One region of the Pseudomonas sp. Pf153 genome, then DNA from elsewhere that is predicted to be linked to it. Evidence: riboswitches for the same ligand, from Rfam matches in the RefSeq annotation. Region 1 holds a riboswitch; the other holds the start of a gene.
The links. Region 1 has a riboswitch for cobalamin ahead of cobO (cob(I)yrinic acid a,c-diamide adenosyltransferase). Riboswitches for the same ligand answer to the same signal wherever they lie in the genome.
Positions count from the first base shown of each region.

Region 2: it holds a riboswitch for cobalamin, as region 1 does, so the genes downstream of both, AD666_RS16975 (CbtB domain-containing protein) here and cobO (cob(I)yrinic acid a,c-diamide adenosyltransferase) in region 1, are expected to answer to the same signal.

Region 1 covers NZ_LHVL01000006.1:444,143-452,369, forward strand. Annotated here, with positions in the region: gene hda (DnaA regulatory inactivator Hda) at 1-568, shown strand, start outside; gene AD666_RS02880 (C40 family peptidase) at 781-1,407, shown strand; gene AD666_RS02885 (C40 family peptidase) at 1,574-2,107, shown strand; gene AD666_RS02890 (sorbosone dehydrogenase family protein) at 2,153-3,463, opposite strand; gene AD666_RS02895 (hypothetical protein) at 3,554-4,138, opposite strand; cobalamin riboswitch at 4,296-4,507, shown strand; gene cobO (cob(I)yrinic acid a,c-diamide adenosyltransferase) at 4,589-5,215, shown strand; gene AD666_RS02905 (cobyrinate a,c-diamide synthase) at 5,227-6,549, shown strand; gene bluB (5,6-dimethylbenzimidazole synthase) at 6,546-7,196, shown strand; gene cbiB (adenosylcobinamide-phosphate synthase CbiB) at 7,193-8,101, shown strand; gene cobD (threonine-phosphate decarboxylase CobD) at 8,094-8,227, shown strand, end outside.
Region 2 covers NZ_LHVL01000025.1:399,446-407,672, reverse strand. Annotated here, with positions in the region: gene metH (methionine synthase) at 1-936, opposite strand, end outside; gene AD666_RS17000 (fatty acid cis/trans isomerase) at 1,090-3,381, shown strand; gene nfuA (Fe-S biogenesis protein NfuA) at 3,465-4,049, shown strand; gene cobM (precorrin-4 C(11)-methyltransferase) at 4,171-4,917, opposite strand; gene AD666_RS16985 (cobalamin biosynthesis protein) at 4,994-5,392, opposite strand; gene AD666_RS16980 (CbtA family protein) at 5,389-6,084, opposite strand; gene AD666_RS16975 (CbtB domain-containing protein) at 6,096-6,284, opposite strand; cobalamin riboswitch at 6,383-6,606, opposite strand; cobalamin riboswitch at 6,807-7,033, shown strand; gene cobW (cobalamin biosynthesis protein CobW) at 7,132-8,196, shown strand; gene cobN (cobaltochelatase subunit CobN) at 8,200-8,227, shown strand, end outside.

The DNA of each region.
Region 1 (8,227 bases):
TCTGATTTACCTCTGGGGCAAGGATGGGGTAGGGCGTACGCATCTGTTGCAGGCGGCTTGCCTGAGGTTCGAGCAGTTGGGTGAGCCAGCGGTGTACTTGCCATTGGCCGAGTTGCTGGATCGTGGTGTCGAGATCCTCGACAACCTGGAGCAATACGAGCTGGTCTGCCTGGACGATCTCCAGGCAGTGGCCGGCAAGGCCGACTGGGAAGAAGCGCTGTTCCATCTGTTCAATCGGTTGCGCGATAGCGGTCGGCGCTTGCTGATTGCCGCATCGACGTCGCCACGGGAGCTACCCGTGAAGCTGGCGGACCTCAAGTCCCGTCTCACCCTGGCGTTGATCTTCCAGATGCGGCCGCTTTCCGACGAAGACAAACTCCGCGCCTTGCAACTGCGTGCCTCCCGGCGCGGACTGCACCTGACCGATGAGGTCGGACACTTTATCCTCACTCGTGGCACTCGCAGCATGAGTGCATTGTTCGAATTGCTCGAACGTCTCGACCAGGCCTCTCTTCAGGCCCAGCGCAAGCTGACCATTCCATTTTTGAAAGAAACCCTGGGCTGGTAGAACCTGTCCGACTAGTGGCTCTTGGCCTGCTTTGCGCAGGGCGAAATCCGCGGCGCTGCTGGGTTGCAGGCCACGCGTCATTCAAAATGGGCTTAAGCGCTTAGATGTGGCGGCAAAACCTGGAAGTCACATTTTTATCGATTGAATTTGCAAATGATGTCGATAGAGGGCATAGTCTCGCCATCTTTACAACTACAGCCACGGTCGTGCCCATGCTAAATCGCTTCGCACCCCTCGTGCCTCTCGCACTCGTTACCCTGTTGTTCGGTTGCGCTGCCCACTCTCCAGTGACCCAGCAAGTACAGCAACCCCAGGTCAAGAATTCCGTTACCGCCCAGTCTTCCTCCGTTGCGTTCCAGGAAGAAGTGGCTTCCGACAAAGAGCTGGCGGCCTTCGCCAGCAACAAGCCTTATCAGCTTCCCGTGCTGGCCGACAGCATCCTGGAGCGCGGCATGTCTCTGATCGGTACGCGCTACCGTTTTGGCGGCACCTCCGAGGCTGGCTTCGATTGCAGCGGTTTCATCGGTTATCTGTTCCGCGAGGAAGCCGGCATGAACCTGCCGCGCTCCACGCGTGAAATGATCAACGTCGACGCCCCACTGGTAGCCCGCAATCAACTGGAGCCGGGTGACCTGCTGTTCTTCAGCACCAACGGGCGTCGTGGACGTGTCAGCCATGCTGGCATTTACCTGGGCGACAACCAGTTCATCCATTCCAGCAGTCGTCGCAGCGGTGGCGTGCGTATCGACAGCCTCGGCGACAGCTACTGGAGCAAGACCTTCATCGAAGCCAAGCGCGCCCTTGCCATGGCTCCGACGGTGGTCACTGCTCGCAAGTAAGCGCACAGTTTATAAGGCAAACTTAAAGTCTTGCTTGAAGTTTGCCTCATAGCCGCTAGAATCCTTGATCATTGATTGATGGCAATCCGCCTGCGTACTACGCGGGCGGACTTGTTTTCATGCCTTCGGTGGAAAACGCCGAATCCCGATCAGGATTGTTTCGCCTATGTCGACGCCGGCCCGCTTCGCTCTCCTGCTCCTCGTCACGCTGCTGGGCGCGTGTTCAAGTCGTGCTCCAGCCCCTGCACCCGTACGGGCCCCGGTCGTATTTGCTCCTTCGCAGCCCATATCCCCGGCCGCCGAAGATGTGCTCTTCAGAGCGCTGGGCCTGGTGGGTACACCTTATCGCTGGGGCGGCAACACGCCCGACTCGGGATTCGATTGCAGTGGCTTGATCGGTTACGTCTACCGCGACGCAGCCGGTATTTCCCTGCCGCGCTCGACCCGTGAAATGATCGGCATGCGAGCCCCGGACGTCGGCAAGGACGCATTGCAGAGCGGGGACCTGATTTTCTTCGCCACCAACGGCGGCTCCCAGGTGAGCCACGCCGGCATTTATGTCGGAGAAGGCCGTTTCGTCCATGCGCCGGCTACCGGTGGTACGGTCAAACTCGACAGTTTGTCCAAGGCCTATTGGCAAAAAGCCTACCTCAGTGCCAAGCGCGTTCTGCAGCCGGAACACCTGGCGCGTAATCCCTGATGCATGGGTTGTGGCGAGGGAGTGACTCCCCCGCGCCACAGGGGACTATTTTCCCGACACCCGCCAAACCTTGTTCCCCACGTCATCGGCTACCAGCAACCCACCTTGCTTATCGATCACCACGCCCACCGGGCGGCCCTGGGCTTTTTCGTCAGCGTTCAGGAAGCCGGTCAGCACATCGACTGGTTGACCCGTCGGCTTGCCACCGTTGAACGGCACGAAAATCACTTTATAGCCACTGTGGGGCTTACGGTTCCATGAGCCGTGTTGTCCGACGAATGCTCCTTCGGTAAACGGTGCGGGCAGTCTGCTGCCTTCGGCGAAGGTCAGGCCCAGCGACGCGGTGTGTGGGCCGACGGCATAGTCCGGGGCGATGGCTTTGGCCACCATTTCCGGGTTTTGAGGTTCTACCCGTGCGTCGACGTGTTGCCCGTAGTAGCTGTATGGCCAGCCGTAGAAGGCACCGTCCTTGACCGAGGTGATGTAATCCGGCACCAGGTCGCTGCCGATCTCATCCCGTTCGTTTACCGCCGTCCATAACGCTCCGCTGCGCGGTTCCCAAGCCAGGCCGTTGGGGTTGCGCAGGCCCGAGGCGAAGATGCGGTGACTACCGCTGGCGCGGTCCACCTCCCAAATGGCCGCGCGCCCCTCTTCGGCCTCCATACCGTTCTCCGCGACGTTGCTGTTCGAGCCGGTGGTGACGTACAGCTTGCTGCCGTCGCGGCTGGCGATGACGTTTTTGGTCCAGTGATGGTTGAGCGTGCCGCCCGGCAAGTCGACGACCTTGGTGGGTTGCGCCTTGATTTGCGTATCGCCTTCCTTATAGGGGAAACGGATCAGCCGATCGGTGTCGGCTACATACAAGTCGCTGCCTACCAGCGTCATGCCGAACGGCGAATTGAGATTTTCCAGGAACACCGTGCGGGTTTCGGCGACGCCATCGTGATTGGCATCACGCAGTAACGTGATGCGATTGGGGCTCGGCACGCCCGCGCCCGCGCGGCCCATGACCTTCTTCATCACCCAGCCACGAATGCCCTTGGCGTCGTCCGGCTTGGGTGGGGCATTGGTTTCCGCCACCAGCACGTCACCGTTGGGCAGCACATAGAGCCAGCGTGGATGGTCCAGCCCTTCGGCGAATGCCGCCACTTGCAGGCCCTGGGCCGGCGTTGGCTTGGCGCCTTCCGGCCAGCCGACGGCTTCGGCGATGTTCACGGTGGGGATCAGGGTCTTGTTCGGTTCGGGCAGTTTTGGCGATGGGCCGGTGCCATCGGAGACTTGCAGCGTGGAAGACTCGCCACAAGCGACAAGCCCTGCGGCGAGGGCGATGGTCAGGAGATGAGGTGGCTTGAGCATGCTGGCTTCCCTATGAATGCATGTGGTTATTCATAGAGAAGCGTAGACCGGGGATGGTTCAACCTGTGGTTATGCCAGGACCTTATGGCATCAGCCGTGGGCCTGTTTGAACAGCACGGCGATGCCCGGGTGGTAGTGGCCGGCTTCGTTGCGCAACTTGCGATAGGCATAGGGGAAGTACCAGGCCACGGCGCAGGTGTTTTCCTTCTGCAGTTCATCGACCATGTCCTGCAACTCTTCGGGCGTGGTGCTTTGCTGGGCTTTCTGCGGCGCCACGAACAAACAACCCAGCTTCAGGTCGCTGGCATAGCTGATGCGTTTGGCATCGCTGGCGGCCTCGCTCAGGGGCTGGGTCAGGTTGAGGCTCTTGACCTTCGGCCAACGCTGGGTGGCCTGGATGAAGGCGCGCTCATCGGTGCTGGCGATGAACAAGTCGGCGCTGACGTTGCGCTCGCCTTCTTCATTCTGCTTGCGGGTCGGGGTGTGCTGAAGCGTGACCATCTCGGCCATCCAGGCGGCCGCCGAGAGCAATCCCAAATTGGCTTTTTCATCGAACCAGTAAGGGGTGTCGTTATCGCCACGCACGGCGTTATACCGGTCGATGCAGTCGAACCAGCGCTCCAGGACCGGGCGCAGGAATTCCAGTTTCGGATTGCTGATGATCATGCCTTGCATGCTTTTGCCCTCTTGTTATTGATATCGGGTCGTGATGCCCATTTGATATCACTTGCTGTAGCGTGGCACAAGATTGGCGTCACTTTATTGATTCGGGCCAATAAGTGGCGTTGAGCCTGCGGCAGCTTTAATTGACGCTCCAACCCCAACCCTCTAACCTTCGCGGCTTGTTTCAGGTGCTTTGTGGCCGCAAGCCGACAAAGTGAAACAGGGAAGCCGGTGAGCCAATGCGAACCCGGCGCTGCCCCCGCAACGGTAAATGAGTCAACGCTGCGCCTAGGCCACTGTGTCCGCGGACATGGGAAGGCGCGCAGCTCGGCATCGCGCCGCTCATGAGCCCGGAGACCGGCCTGATACATCCAACGGCATCACGGTGGGCGATGCCAGGCTTGTTGCCGTCTGTTTTCGTGCCCGCCCGCCGTTATCCTGTCCCCAACGGAGGCTTCCCCCATGACCGGTTCCCCCACCACCGATGCGTCCGAGCGCGACGAGCGCCATCTGGCGCGCATGCTGCGCAAGAAAGCCGTGATCGATGAGCGTATCGCCAACTCACCGAACGAGTGCGGCCTGCTGCTGGTGCTGACCGGCAACGGCAAGGGCAAGAGCAGTTCGGCCTTCGGCATGTTGGCCAGGGCCATGGGGCACGGTATGCAGTGTGGGGTGGTGCAGTTCATCAAGGGCCGCAACAGCACCGGTGAGGAACTGTTCTTCCGTCGCTTCCCGGAACAGGTGCGTTTTCATGTCATGGGCGAGGGCTTCACCTGGGAAACCCAGGACCGCCAACGCGACATCGCCGCTGCCGAGGCGGCCTGGGCGGTGTCGCGCCAATTGCTGAGCGACCCTTCCGTTGGGCTGGTGGTGCTCGATGAACTGAACATCGCCCTCAAGCACGGTTACCTGGATCTGGATCAGGTGCTGGGCGACTTACAGGCCCGTCCGCCCATGCAACACGTGGTGGTGACCGGTCGTGGCGCCAAGCCGCAGATGATCGAACTGGCGGACACCGTGACTGAGATGGGCATGATCAAACATGCCTTCCAGGCCGGCATCAAGGCGCAGAAAGGCGTCGAACTGTGATCAACCCTTGCATGAGCAGTCGCCAGTGCCCGGCGGTTTTGATCGCCGCCCCGGCCTCGGGACAGGGCAAGACCACCGTCACCGCCGCCCTGGCCCGGTTGCATCGCAACCAGGGGCGCAACGTGCGTGTCTTCAAGTGCGGTCCTGATTTTCTCGATCCGATGATCCTTGAGCGTGCCAGCGGTGCGCCGGTGTACCAGTTGGACATGTGGATGGTCGGCGAGCAGGAAAGCCGGCGGTTGTTGTGGGAAGCCGCCGCCGAAGCGGACCTGATCCTGATCGAAGGCGTCATGGGGTTGTTCGACGGTACGCCCTCCAGTGCCGATCTGGCGCGGCATTTCGGTGTGCCGGTGCTGGCGGTGATCGACGGGACGGCGATGGCCCAAACGTTTGGTGCGCTGGCGCTGGGACTGGCTCGGTATCAGCCGGACTTGCCGTTTGCTGGGGTCCTGGCGAATCGGGTCGGCACTTTACGCCATGCACAACTGCTCGAAGGCAGCCTGACCGAAGGTCTGCGCTGGTATGGCGCGCTGTCCCGCGAAACCGGCATCGAATTACCCAGTCGCCACCTCGGGTTGGTCCAGGCCCGTGAGTTGAACGATTTGGACCTGCGCCTCGACGCCGCCGCCGAGGCGTTGGCAAGCAGTTGCGAAGTGACCCTGCCGCCCGCCGTAACGTTCGTCGCACCTGAGGTGGTCGTTGCGCAACCGTGGCTCGAGGGCGTGCGCATTGCCGTGGCCCGGGACGAAGCGTTCGCTTTCACCTATGGCGCGAGCCTCGACCTGCTGCGGGCCATGGGCGCGCAACTGAGCTTCTTCTCGCCGATTCATGACACGGCGCTGCCCGAAGCAGACAGTCTTTACCTGCCTGGCGGCTACCCTGAGTTGCACCACGTTGCCTTGGCCCAAAACACGCCGATGCTGACGGCGATCCGTGCTCATCACGAAGCGGGAAAACCCCTGCTGGCCGAATGTGGCGGCATGCTCTACCTGCTGGATTCGCTGACCGATGTCGAAGGGACCTGCGCTGAGCTACTGGGCCTGCTGCCGGGTGATGCGCAGATGCAAAAACGCCTGGCCGCCTTGGCCCTGCAAGCGGTGGAACTGCCGGAAGGCCTTCTGCGAGGGCATACCTATCATCATTCATTGACCCGTACTGAACTCGCGCCGATTGCCCGCGGCCATAGCCCCAATGGCGGGCGCGGGGCGGAGGCGGTTTTCCGGCATGGGCGGATGACGGCTTCCTACGTGCATTTTTACTTCCCGTCCAATCCGAGGGCGGTTGCCGCGTTGTTCGCACCCGATCCTGAGGCCGCTATCGCGAGCAGGCCATGACAGACACCGCTTTCTCCCCAGCCGAACGCGAAGCTGTCTATCGCGCCATCGCCGAACGGCGCGACATGCGTCATTTCATCGGTGGCACGGTCGAGCCGGTCTTGCTGCGTCGCTTGCTGGAAGCCGCGCACCAGGCTCCCAGCGTGGGCCTGATGCAACCGTGGCGGTTCATCCGCATCAGCGACCGCGCCCTTCGCGGCGATATCCAGCAACTGGTGGAGCAGGAGCGCATCCGGACGGCCGAGGCCTTGGGCGAGCGCAGCGATGAGTTCATGAAGCTCAAGGTCGAAGGCATCAACGACTGTGCCGAAGTTCTGGTGGCGGCGTTGATGGACGGCCGGGAGCGGCACATCTTCGGTCGCCGGACCTTGCCGGAAATGGATCTGGCCTCGCTCTCCTGCGCCATCCAGAATCTGTGGCTGGCGGCCCGCGCCGAGGGGCTGGGGATGGGCTGGGTATCGCTGTTCGAACCCTTGGCCCTGGCTGACCTGCTGGGCCTGACTGCCGGCGCGAAGCCGCTGGCGATCCTGTGCCTGGGACCGGTCGAGGGCTTTTACCCGGCTCCTATGCTCGCCCTGGAAGGCTGGGCACAGCCGCGTCCGCTGCATGAACTGCTTTATGAAAACCGTTGGGGAATTCGCCCATGAGCGTGGCATTGCTCAGTGCTGCCGCCGTGGCGCTGGATGCGCTGCTGGGCGAACCCCGGCGCGGGCATCCACTGGTGGCGTTCGGTCGGTTTGCCGATCGTATCGAACAACGTTTCAACTCCGGTGGGCGTGGCTGGCGCAGCCATGGGGTGACGGCGTGGATCATCGCCGTGGTGCCGTTGACCTTGTTGGCGACAGCCTTGTCCTGGGCGCCACTGGTGGGTTGGCTGGTGGACATCCTGGCGTTGTACTGCGCCCTTGGCCTGCGCAGCCTGGGTGAGCATGTCGAGCCGGTGGCCCGGGCGTTGCGCTGTGGGGAGCTGGATGAAGCGCGTCGGCGGGTGGGTTATCTGGTCAGTCGCGAGACCCGTGAGCTGGACGAGACCGCCGTCGCCCGTGCCGCCACCGAATCGGTGCTGGAGAACGGCAGCGATGCGGTGTTCGCCGCGCTGTTCTGGTTCGCCGTGGCGGGTGCGCCCGGCGTAGTGTTGTATCGACTGAGCAACACCCTCGATGCCATGTGGGGCTATCGCAACGAGCGTTTCGAGCGGTTCGGCTGGGCAGCGGCCAAGATCGACGATGTGCTCAATTACATCCCCGCGCGATTAGTGGCATTGACTTACGCGCTGCTGGGGAAAACCCGCCTGGCGCTGCAATGCTGGCGCCGCCAGGGGCCGACCTGGGACAGCCCCAACGCCGGGCCCGTCATGGCGTCCGGTGCGGGGGCGCTGGGTGTGGAGCTGGGTGGCGCGGCGGTTTATCACGGCGAACTGCATCAGCGCCCACCTCTGGGCGAGGGCGTGCCGGCGAGTGCCGATTCCATCGATCGCGGCTGGCAATTGGTCCAGCGCGGGGTATGGTTGTGGCTACTGATTCTCTGCGTGGGGGCTGAGTTCTATGCTTGAACACGGTGGGCGCCTGCGCAATGCGGCCTGGCAATATGGAATCGCCGAGGCAGACTGGCTCGATTTGTCCAGTGGCCTGGCCCCCTGGCCATTCGAGGTCCCGGAGATTCCACTGCGGGCCTGGGC
Region 2 (8,227 bases), on a different contig from region 1:
ACCGCCGACGATGTTCAGGAAGCCGCTCTGGGCAAATTCTTCGATGACCTTGGCGGTGTCCACCGGCAGTTCGTCATACTCGCCGAATTCGTTGGGCAGGCCGGCGTTCGGGTGCGCCGAGACGTGGGTACTGGCCTTGTTCGACAGTTCTTCAAGGTAGGGGCGCAATTCGCGAGCACCCAGGGCGCAGTTCAGGCCGACGGAAATCGGCTTGGCGTGGGCCACGGAGTTCCAGAACGCCTCGGTGGTCTGGCCGGACAGGGTGCGGCCGGAGGCGTCGGTGATGGTGCCGGAGATCATGATCGGCAGTTCCACGCCCAGTTCTTCATACACTCCTTGCACGGCGAAAATCGCCGCCTTGGCGTTCAGCGTGTCGAAAATGGTTTCGATCAGGATGAGGTCGACGCCGCCTTCGATCAGGCCCTTGGTGGCCTCGGTGTAATTCTCCACCAGTTCATCGAAGGTCACGTTGCGGTAACCGGGGTTGTTCACGTCCGGCGACAGCGAGCAGGTGCGGCTGGTCGGGCCGAGCACGCCGGCAACGAAGCGCGGCTTGTCCGGGGTTTCGAGGGTCTTGGCGTCGGCGACCTGGCGGGCCAGGCGTGCGCCTTCCAGGTTCAGCTCATAGGCCAGGCCCTGCATGCCGTAGTCGGCCTGGGACACCTGGGTAGCGTTGAAGGTGTTGGTTTCGAGGATGTCGGCGCCGGCGTCCAGGTAGGCTTTTTCAATGGCGCCGATCACGTCGGGGCGGGTCAGCACCAGCAGGTCGTTGTTACCCTTGACGTCACTCGGCCAGTCGGCGAAGCGTTTGCCTCGGTAATCCTGTTCCTCCAGCTTATAGCTCTGAATCATCGTGCCCATGCCACCGTCGAGGATCAGGATGCGTTCCTTGAGGGCTTGCTGGAGAAGATAGAGGCGAGCGCTGCGATCAGACATGAGGACTACCTGGAAAAAGCCATTACGAAGGCGGAAATGATAGCAAGCTTGTGCAGGATTTGAGCGTGAGTGGCTTTTACATGAATATCGCTCATGTTTGCATCGGCGTGCTGGCCCGGTAGAATCGCGGGATTCATGCTTAGGGATCGAGACATGCCGTACCGCTTCTTATTCGGCAGTCTGTTGCTGCTGTTGTCTTTTCACACAGCCGCAAAGGATCCCGTCCAGGCGCTGTCCTACACCCGCGACATCCAACCGATCTTTACCGAGAAGTGCGTGGCCTGCCACGCTTGCTATGACTCCGCCTGCCAGTTGAACCTGGGCAGCGGTGAGGGCGCGATCCGGGGCGCCAGCAAGCTGTCGGTGTACGATGGCGAGCGGCGCCAGGCGGCCGCTCCGACGCGCTTGTTCTATGACGCTTCCGGTAAGCGTGCCTGGCAGCAAAAGGGCTTTTATTCCGTACTCGATGCCCAGGGCAGCCAGGCGGCGCTGATGGCGCAGATGCTGGAGCTGGGGCACAGCACGCCGCTACAGCCCAACGCCAAGTTGCCGGAAGACATCGTATTGGGGCTGGATCGGGAAAACAGCTGCGCGATGCCAGGGCAATTCGCTGAATATGCCGCCGCGCATCCCAGGGAAGGCATGCCCCTGGCCGTCACCGGCCTGACCGACCAGCAATACCAGACCTTGCAGCGCTGGCTGGCCGCCGGCGCCCCCATCGACCAGCAGGCCCTTGCTCCGAGCGCTGCCGAAGCCTTGCAGGTGGTGCAGTGGGAAAACCTGCTCAATGCCCCTGGCGCCCGGGAAAGCCTGGTCGCCCGCTGGTTGTTCGAGCATTGGTTCCTGGCGCATATCTACTTCAAGGATGGCGAGCCAGGGCATTTCTTCCAGTGGGTGCGTTCGCGCACACCCACCGGCCAGCCCATCGACCTGATCAATACCCGCCGCCCGAACGACGATCCCGGCACCCGCTTCTATTACCGGCTCTGGCCGGTGCAGGGGGTGATTGTGCACAAGACCCACATCACCTATGGGTTGAGCGCGGCCAAAATGGCGCGGGTCAAGAGCCTGTTCTACAAGGGCAATTGGCAAGTCACGGCATTGCCGGGCTACGGCCCGGAGCGGCGGTCCAACCCGTTCTCCACGTTCGAGGCGATCCCGGCCCAGGCCCGTTATCAGTTCATGCTCGACAATGCCGAGTATTTTGTCCGCACTTTCATTCGAGGCCCGGTGTGCCGGGGCCAGATTGCCACGGATGTGATTCGCGACAATTTCTGGGCGCTGTTCCAGGCCCCCGAATATGATCTTTACATCACCGACCCGAACTATCGCGGCCAGGCCACGCCCTTGCTGGCGATGCCGGGGCAGAACGACGACGTGGGCAGTGTCGTCAGCTTATGGCTCGATTACCGCGACAAACGCAACGAGTACGAAGCCTTGCGCCGGGACAACTACGCCGAGGTGCCGTCACCGAGTTGGTCGACCCTGTGGGCCGGAAACGACAACGCGCTGCTGAGCATTTTCCGGCACTTCGACAGCGCTTCGGTCACCAAGGGGCTGATCGGTGACGTGCCGCAGACGATGTGGCTGTTCGATTTCCCGTTGCTGGAGCGCACTTACTACCAGTTGGCGGTCAATTTCGATGTCTTCGGCAATGTCTCCCACCAGGCCCAGACCCGACTGTATTTCGACCTGATCCGAAATGGCGCGGAACTGAATTTCCTGCGTCTGATGCCAGCCGATTCACGGCAGGGCTACCTCGATGACTGGTATCAGTCCGGCGGCAAATTCAAGATGTGGTTGGATTACGAGGACATCGACAACGATAAGCCGACCGCCCTCAAGCTCGATGAGCAGGATCCCAAGCGTGACTTCGCCAGGCAATTGCTGCTTCGCTACGGGGAGCTCAATGCGCGACCCGATCCGATCAACCGTTGCGAAGGCGCCTATTGCTCGCGCCCGAACATCGATCCTGCGCTGCAGAATGCCGAACAGGCCCTCAGTCGCCTGGTATCACGGCCGGCCGCCGGGCTTGGCGTGATACACCATTTGCCCGAGGCAACTCTGCTGCGTATCGAAACCGCTGGCGGCCGGCGCGAGGTCTATAGCTTGCTGCGCAACCGGGCCCACAGCAACGTAGCCTTCCTGCTGGGCGAAGCGATGCGTTACCAGCCGGGGCTGGACACCCTGACGGTGTCCCCGGGCGTACTCAGCAGTTACCCGAATTTCATGTTCAACATCCCGGCCGGGCAGGTCCCGGCGTTTGTCGATGCCATGGAAAAAGCCGAGGAGAGTCAAGCCTTCGAGCGGATTGTCGAGCGCTGGGGCATCCGGCGCAGCCATCCGCAGTTCTGGCAGTACTTCCATGACCTGAGCCGGTACATCCAGGAAACAGAGCCCCTGGAGACGGGTGTGTTGGATATGAATCGCTATCAGAACCTTTGATCGGCTTTCCTGACAAAAATACTGGGACTTTGTCCGACGCCCTGATTTGGCGTAAACTGCCGGCAAGCCTGCGAGGAGTTTCCATGACCGCCATAACCATTACCGACGCCGCCCACGATTACCTGGCCGACCTGCTGTCCAAGCAGAACACCCCGGGTATCGGGATCCGCATCTTCATCACCCAGCCTGGCACCCAGTACGCGGAGACGTGCATCGCCTACTGCAAGCCGGGGGAAGAGAAACCCGAAGACACTGCCCTGGGGCTCAAGAGCTTCACTGCGTATATCGACTCGTTCAGCGAAGCTTTCCTGGACGACGCGGTGGTCGACTACGCCACCGACCGCATGGGTGGCCAACTGACCATCAAGGCCCCGAACGCCAAGGTGCCGATGGTCAATGCCGACAGCCCGATCAACGAGCGCATCAACTATTACCTGCAAACCGAAATCAACCCGGGGCTGGCCAGCCACGGCGGGCAGGTTTCGCTGATCGACGTGGTGGACGACGGCATCGCCGTGCTCCAGTTCGGCGGCGGCTGCCAGGGCTGTGGCCAGGCGGACGTGACGCTGAAGGAAGGCATCGAACGCACCTTGCTCGAGCGTATTCCGGAGCTCAAGGGCGTGCGCGATGTGACCGACCACACGCAGAAAGAAAACGCCTACTACTGACGGCTATTCGCCGCAGTCCATGTGGGAGCGAGCTTGGTGGAGCCGAGCTTGCTCCTGCATCGTTGCAAGCTGACCCACAGCTTTCGCGAGCAAGCCCGCTCCCACAAGGTATTCGTACACCTCAAGGCCTATAGAGATGGGCATGCCCGGCGCGGTACAGCGACGATTCGCTGAAAAGGTCATTGCCCAATACCCGTCCCACCAGAATCAGCGCCGTGCGGCGAAAGCCCTTGGCCTGCACCCGTGCCGCGATGTCGGCCAGCGTACCCATCGCCCAATCCTGATCCGGCCAGGTGGCTCGATGAATCACGGCAATCGGACAATCCGCGCCGTAGTAGGGCAGTAACTCCTCGACGATTTTTTCCAGATGATTGACCCCCAGGTGAATCGCCAGGGTCGCGCCGTGCTGCGCGAGGCTGCTCAGTTCTTCTCCGGCGGGCATGACGGTTTTATCGGCATAGCGGGTGAGAATCACGCTCTGGGACACGTCCGGCAACGTCAGTTCGGCACCCAGCAGGGCGGCGCAGGCGGAGGTGGCGGTGACGCCGGGGATGATCTCGAAGGGGATATCCAGTTCCCGCAGGACGCGAATCTGCTCGCCAATGGCGCCGTACAGGCTCGGGTCGCCAGAATGCACGCGGGCCACGTCCTGGCCCTTGAGATGGGCGCTCCTGATCAACTCGATGATCTGCTCCAGGTGCAGTTCGGCGCTGTTGATCACCCGTTCTGCATTGTGACCTTCAAGGACGGCCACCGGCACCAGGGAGCCGGCATAGATGATCACCGGACAATTGCGAATCAAGCGCTGGCCCTTGACGGTAATCAGTTCCGGATCGCCGGGGCCGGCGCCGATGAAGTAAACGGTCATGACCGGTTCCTAAAAGAGGGTGGGGCGACGCCTGGATGAGAAGCGCTCATGATCCAGGGAGGGCGATTATCGGTTTTTAACAGCTGACCGCCAATGCCAGCGTCGCCTGAGGGCTTTTCTGGCGGAGAATCCGCAGCCTGGCGGGTGGGGTGCCCAACTGCTCGGCCAGGGCCAGCGCCGCGCTCTCGGCAACGCCGTAACAGCCGGTGCGTTCGAATGCGCTCTGTGAGCGGTGGCTGAGCCGTTGATCATAACCCGCCAGCTGGACAGCGCTGAAGCAGATCAGCGGCAGTGCCAGTTGTTCGGCCAGTTGCAGCAGGCCCGGCTCGTTGCGCTTGAGGTCGATACTCGCCAGGGCCCGTAGTTCATTCAGCTCAATGCCGTGGGCCCGCAGCGTTTGCTCAAGCAGGGCCCGCAACGCCTCGGCGGAGCAACCCCGGCGACAGCCAAGACCCGCCACCAGAATGTAGCTCACGCGCCGTGATGAGCCGGGTCGCCACGGCGGAACAGCCAGGCGCTGATCAGGCCCAGGGCCAGCCAGAACGCAATGTTGGTCAGTTGCGAGGCGATCTTGAACTGGCTTTCAAGCGCTTCGGGCGCCAGCATCGAGTGAACTTCCGGTTGTGGTGCGCCGATCACGTGGGGCACCACCAGCGTCGCCAGGCCCAGCAGTTTGAGCAAACCATGTCGGCCGAACGCAATCAGGGCGATACCCACCGCCGTGGACGCCGCGGTACCGATCCACCACATCTGCCGGTGAGCCAGGTCGGCAGCGGCTGTACCGGGGAGCTCCGGTGGCAGGCCGAGGGTCGGCGCCAGGACGAAGGTGGCATAGCCGGCCAAGCCCCAAAGCAAGCCCTGGGACGTGCGGGCCGGCGCGCGCAAGGTGTACAGGCCCGCCAGCATCAGGGCGAAACCCACCGCGACCACCAGATTGCCGCCGGTGGTGGAGAGCACGCGTTGCCAACCGTCTTCCGGTTCCCAGGCTCCGGCATCGTGGGTGTGGGCAACACCGTCGGCGTGCTGATGGACTTCGGCGGTCGGCGCTTTTTCGTAGGTTTCGGCCTGCAGAATCAGTGGCGACACCCAGAGACTTTGCAGGAGCGTCAGCAGCAGGGCGGCCAGCAATCCGCTGAAACCGGCGGTCCGGGCGATTCGCTTGAACATGGTGGCAGGTCTCAGTGGCAGGGAAAGGCGGCGCTGTGGCGGGTGTCGTGGGCGGCGTTGTGCACCGCTTCGATGTGGGAGAAACCGGCGAAATACACCAGCGCCGCGCCTATGATCGAGGCGAGGATCGCCGCGCTCAGGCGTTGGCTCAGGGTGCTGGTGCTGCTGGCGGAGCGGGCGGTGGTGCTGATGGTCGACATGGCGTCCCTCTGTTGTTGTCCAGTGGGTGAGTCGAGCGCAAGGAAACCCCGGGCCAAAGCCCGCCAGGGATCGAACAGCGCCCGCCCACCGCGGGTTTGTCAGTGTTTGAGTCGTGGGCCGGTCTCCGGGCTCACGAGGGGCAGGGCCTGCGCCTTGCCTGCAAGCGTCACCTTCCCATGTCATCGGACACAGTGGCTCAGACGCTTCGCTCGCTTACCGTTGCGGGGGCAGCACCGGACTGTCGTGGCCTCGGAGTAAAGCACACGATTCACCGGTTTCCCGTTTCACCCTGTGAAGGGCACCCATAACAAGCGCACAGGAAAGCATGGGTGGGGGCGGGGCGTCAATTACAGGCCGATACCGAGTCGCGGCCATCGCGAGCAGGCTCGCTCCCACAGTTGATCTGTGTTGGACATGAATGTTGTGTGCGACGAGATTCATTGTGGGAGCGAGCCTGCTCGCGATGGGGCCGGCATAGACACCACAGAACTCGAAGACATTGACCCGCCCCCATACCCTGCGTAGCCTTGCGCCTTCGAGGTTCTTCGACACGCGTCGAAGCTAAGAAGGGAACGCGGTCCAAGCCGCGGCTGCCCCCGCAACTGTGAACGGTGATGTGCCTGCCAGGCCACTGTGCATACCCTGAAAGGGCGCACGGGAAGGCGCAGGAAATGTCAGTCCAGGTTTATATAAAAGCCGGACCGGCCCGCCGTCAGCCAGGAGACCTGCCTCGAGACAGACTTCTCATTACAACCGGGCGGGGTGATCCGGTGGCGAAATCTTCCGCGCATGCCTGTGCCAGCGGTTGTCGTCCCGTTTGCCCGCCACCTTGCCAAAGGGCATCCGATGAAAACACTGGCCAAGCTCCCCGTCACTATCGTCACCGGTTTCCTCGGCTCGGGTAAGACCACCTTGCTGCGGCACATGCTCGACAACGCCCAGGGCCGGCGTATCGCCGTCATCGTCAACGAGTTCGGCGAGCTGGGCATCGACGGCGAGATCCTCAAGCAATGTTCCATCGGCTGCACCGAGGAAGAGGCCAGCGGCCGCGTCTATGAACTGGCGAACGGCTGCCTGTGCTGCACGGTGCAGGAGGAATTCTTCCCGGTGATGCGTGAGTTGGTCGCACGCCGTGGCGACCTCGACCATATCCTCATCGAAACCTCCGGGCTGGCGCTGCCCAAGCCGCTGGTCCAGGCCTTCCAGTGGCCGGAAATCCGCAGTGCCTGCACCGTCGATGCGGTGATCACCGTGGTCGACAGCCCGGCCGTGGCCGCTGGCACTTTCGCCGCTTTCCCGGAGCAGGTGGATGCCCAGCGCAAGCTCGACCCGAACCTGGACCACGAATCTCCGCTGCACGAGCTGTTCGCCGACCAACTGGCCAGCGCCGACCTGGTGATCCTCAACAAGGCTGACCTCATCAGCCCGGACGATCTGGCGAAAGTGCGCCTGGAGGTTGCCGAGGAGCTGCCGCCGGCGGTCAAGGTCATCGAAGCCAGCAGCGGCCGCCTGCCGCTGGACGTGCTGATCGGCCTGGGCGCTGGCTCCGAAGAGCACATCGACAGCCGTCACAGTCACCACGATCATCACCATGACGGCGACGATGACGACCACGATCATGACGCCTTCGATTCCATTTCCATCGAACTGCCACAGGCTGACGAAAGCCTGCTGCTGGACGCACTGACCCAATTGGTGGTCCAGCACAACGTGCTGCGGGTCAAGGGGTTCGCAGCGATCCCCAACAAGCCGATGCGCCTGTTGATCCAGGGGGTAGGCACGCGCTTCGACAAGCATTTCGACCGCCAGTGGGGCGCCGAAGAAGCGCGGGTCACCCGCCTGGTGCTGATCGGCCAGACCCTGGACGCCACTCAGCTTGAAGCGCAGCTGCGCGCCGCACTCGGCGCCTAAGCCATGCACCTGCTCAGGACCCAGCCCGGCG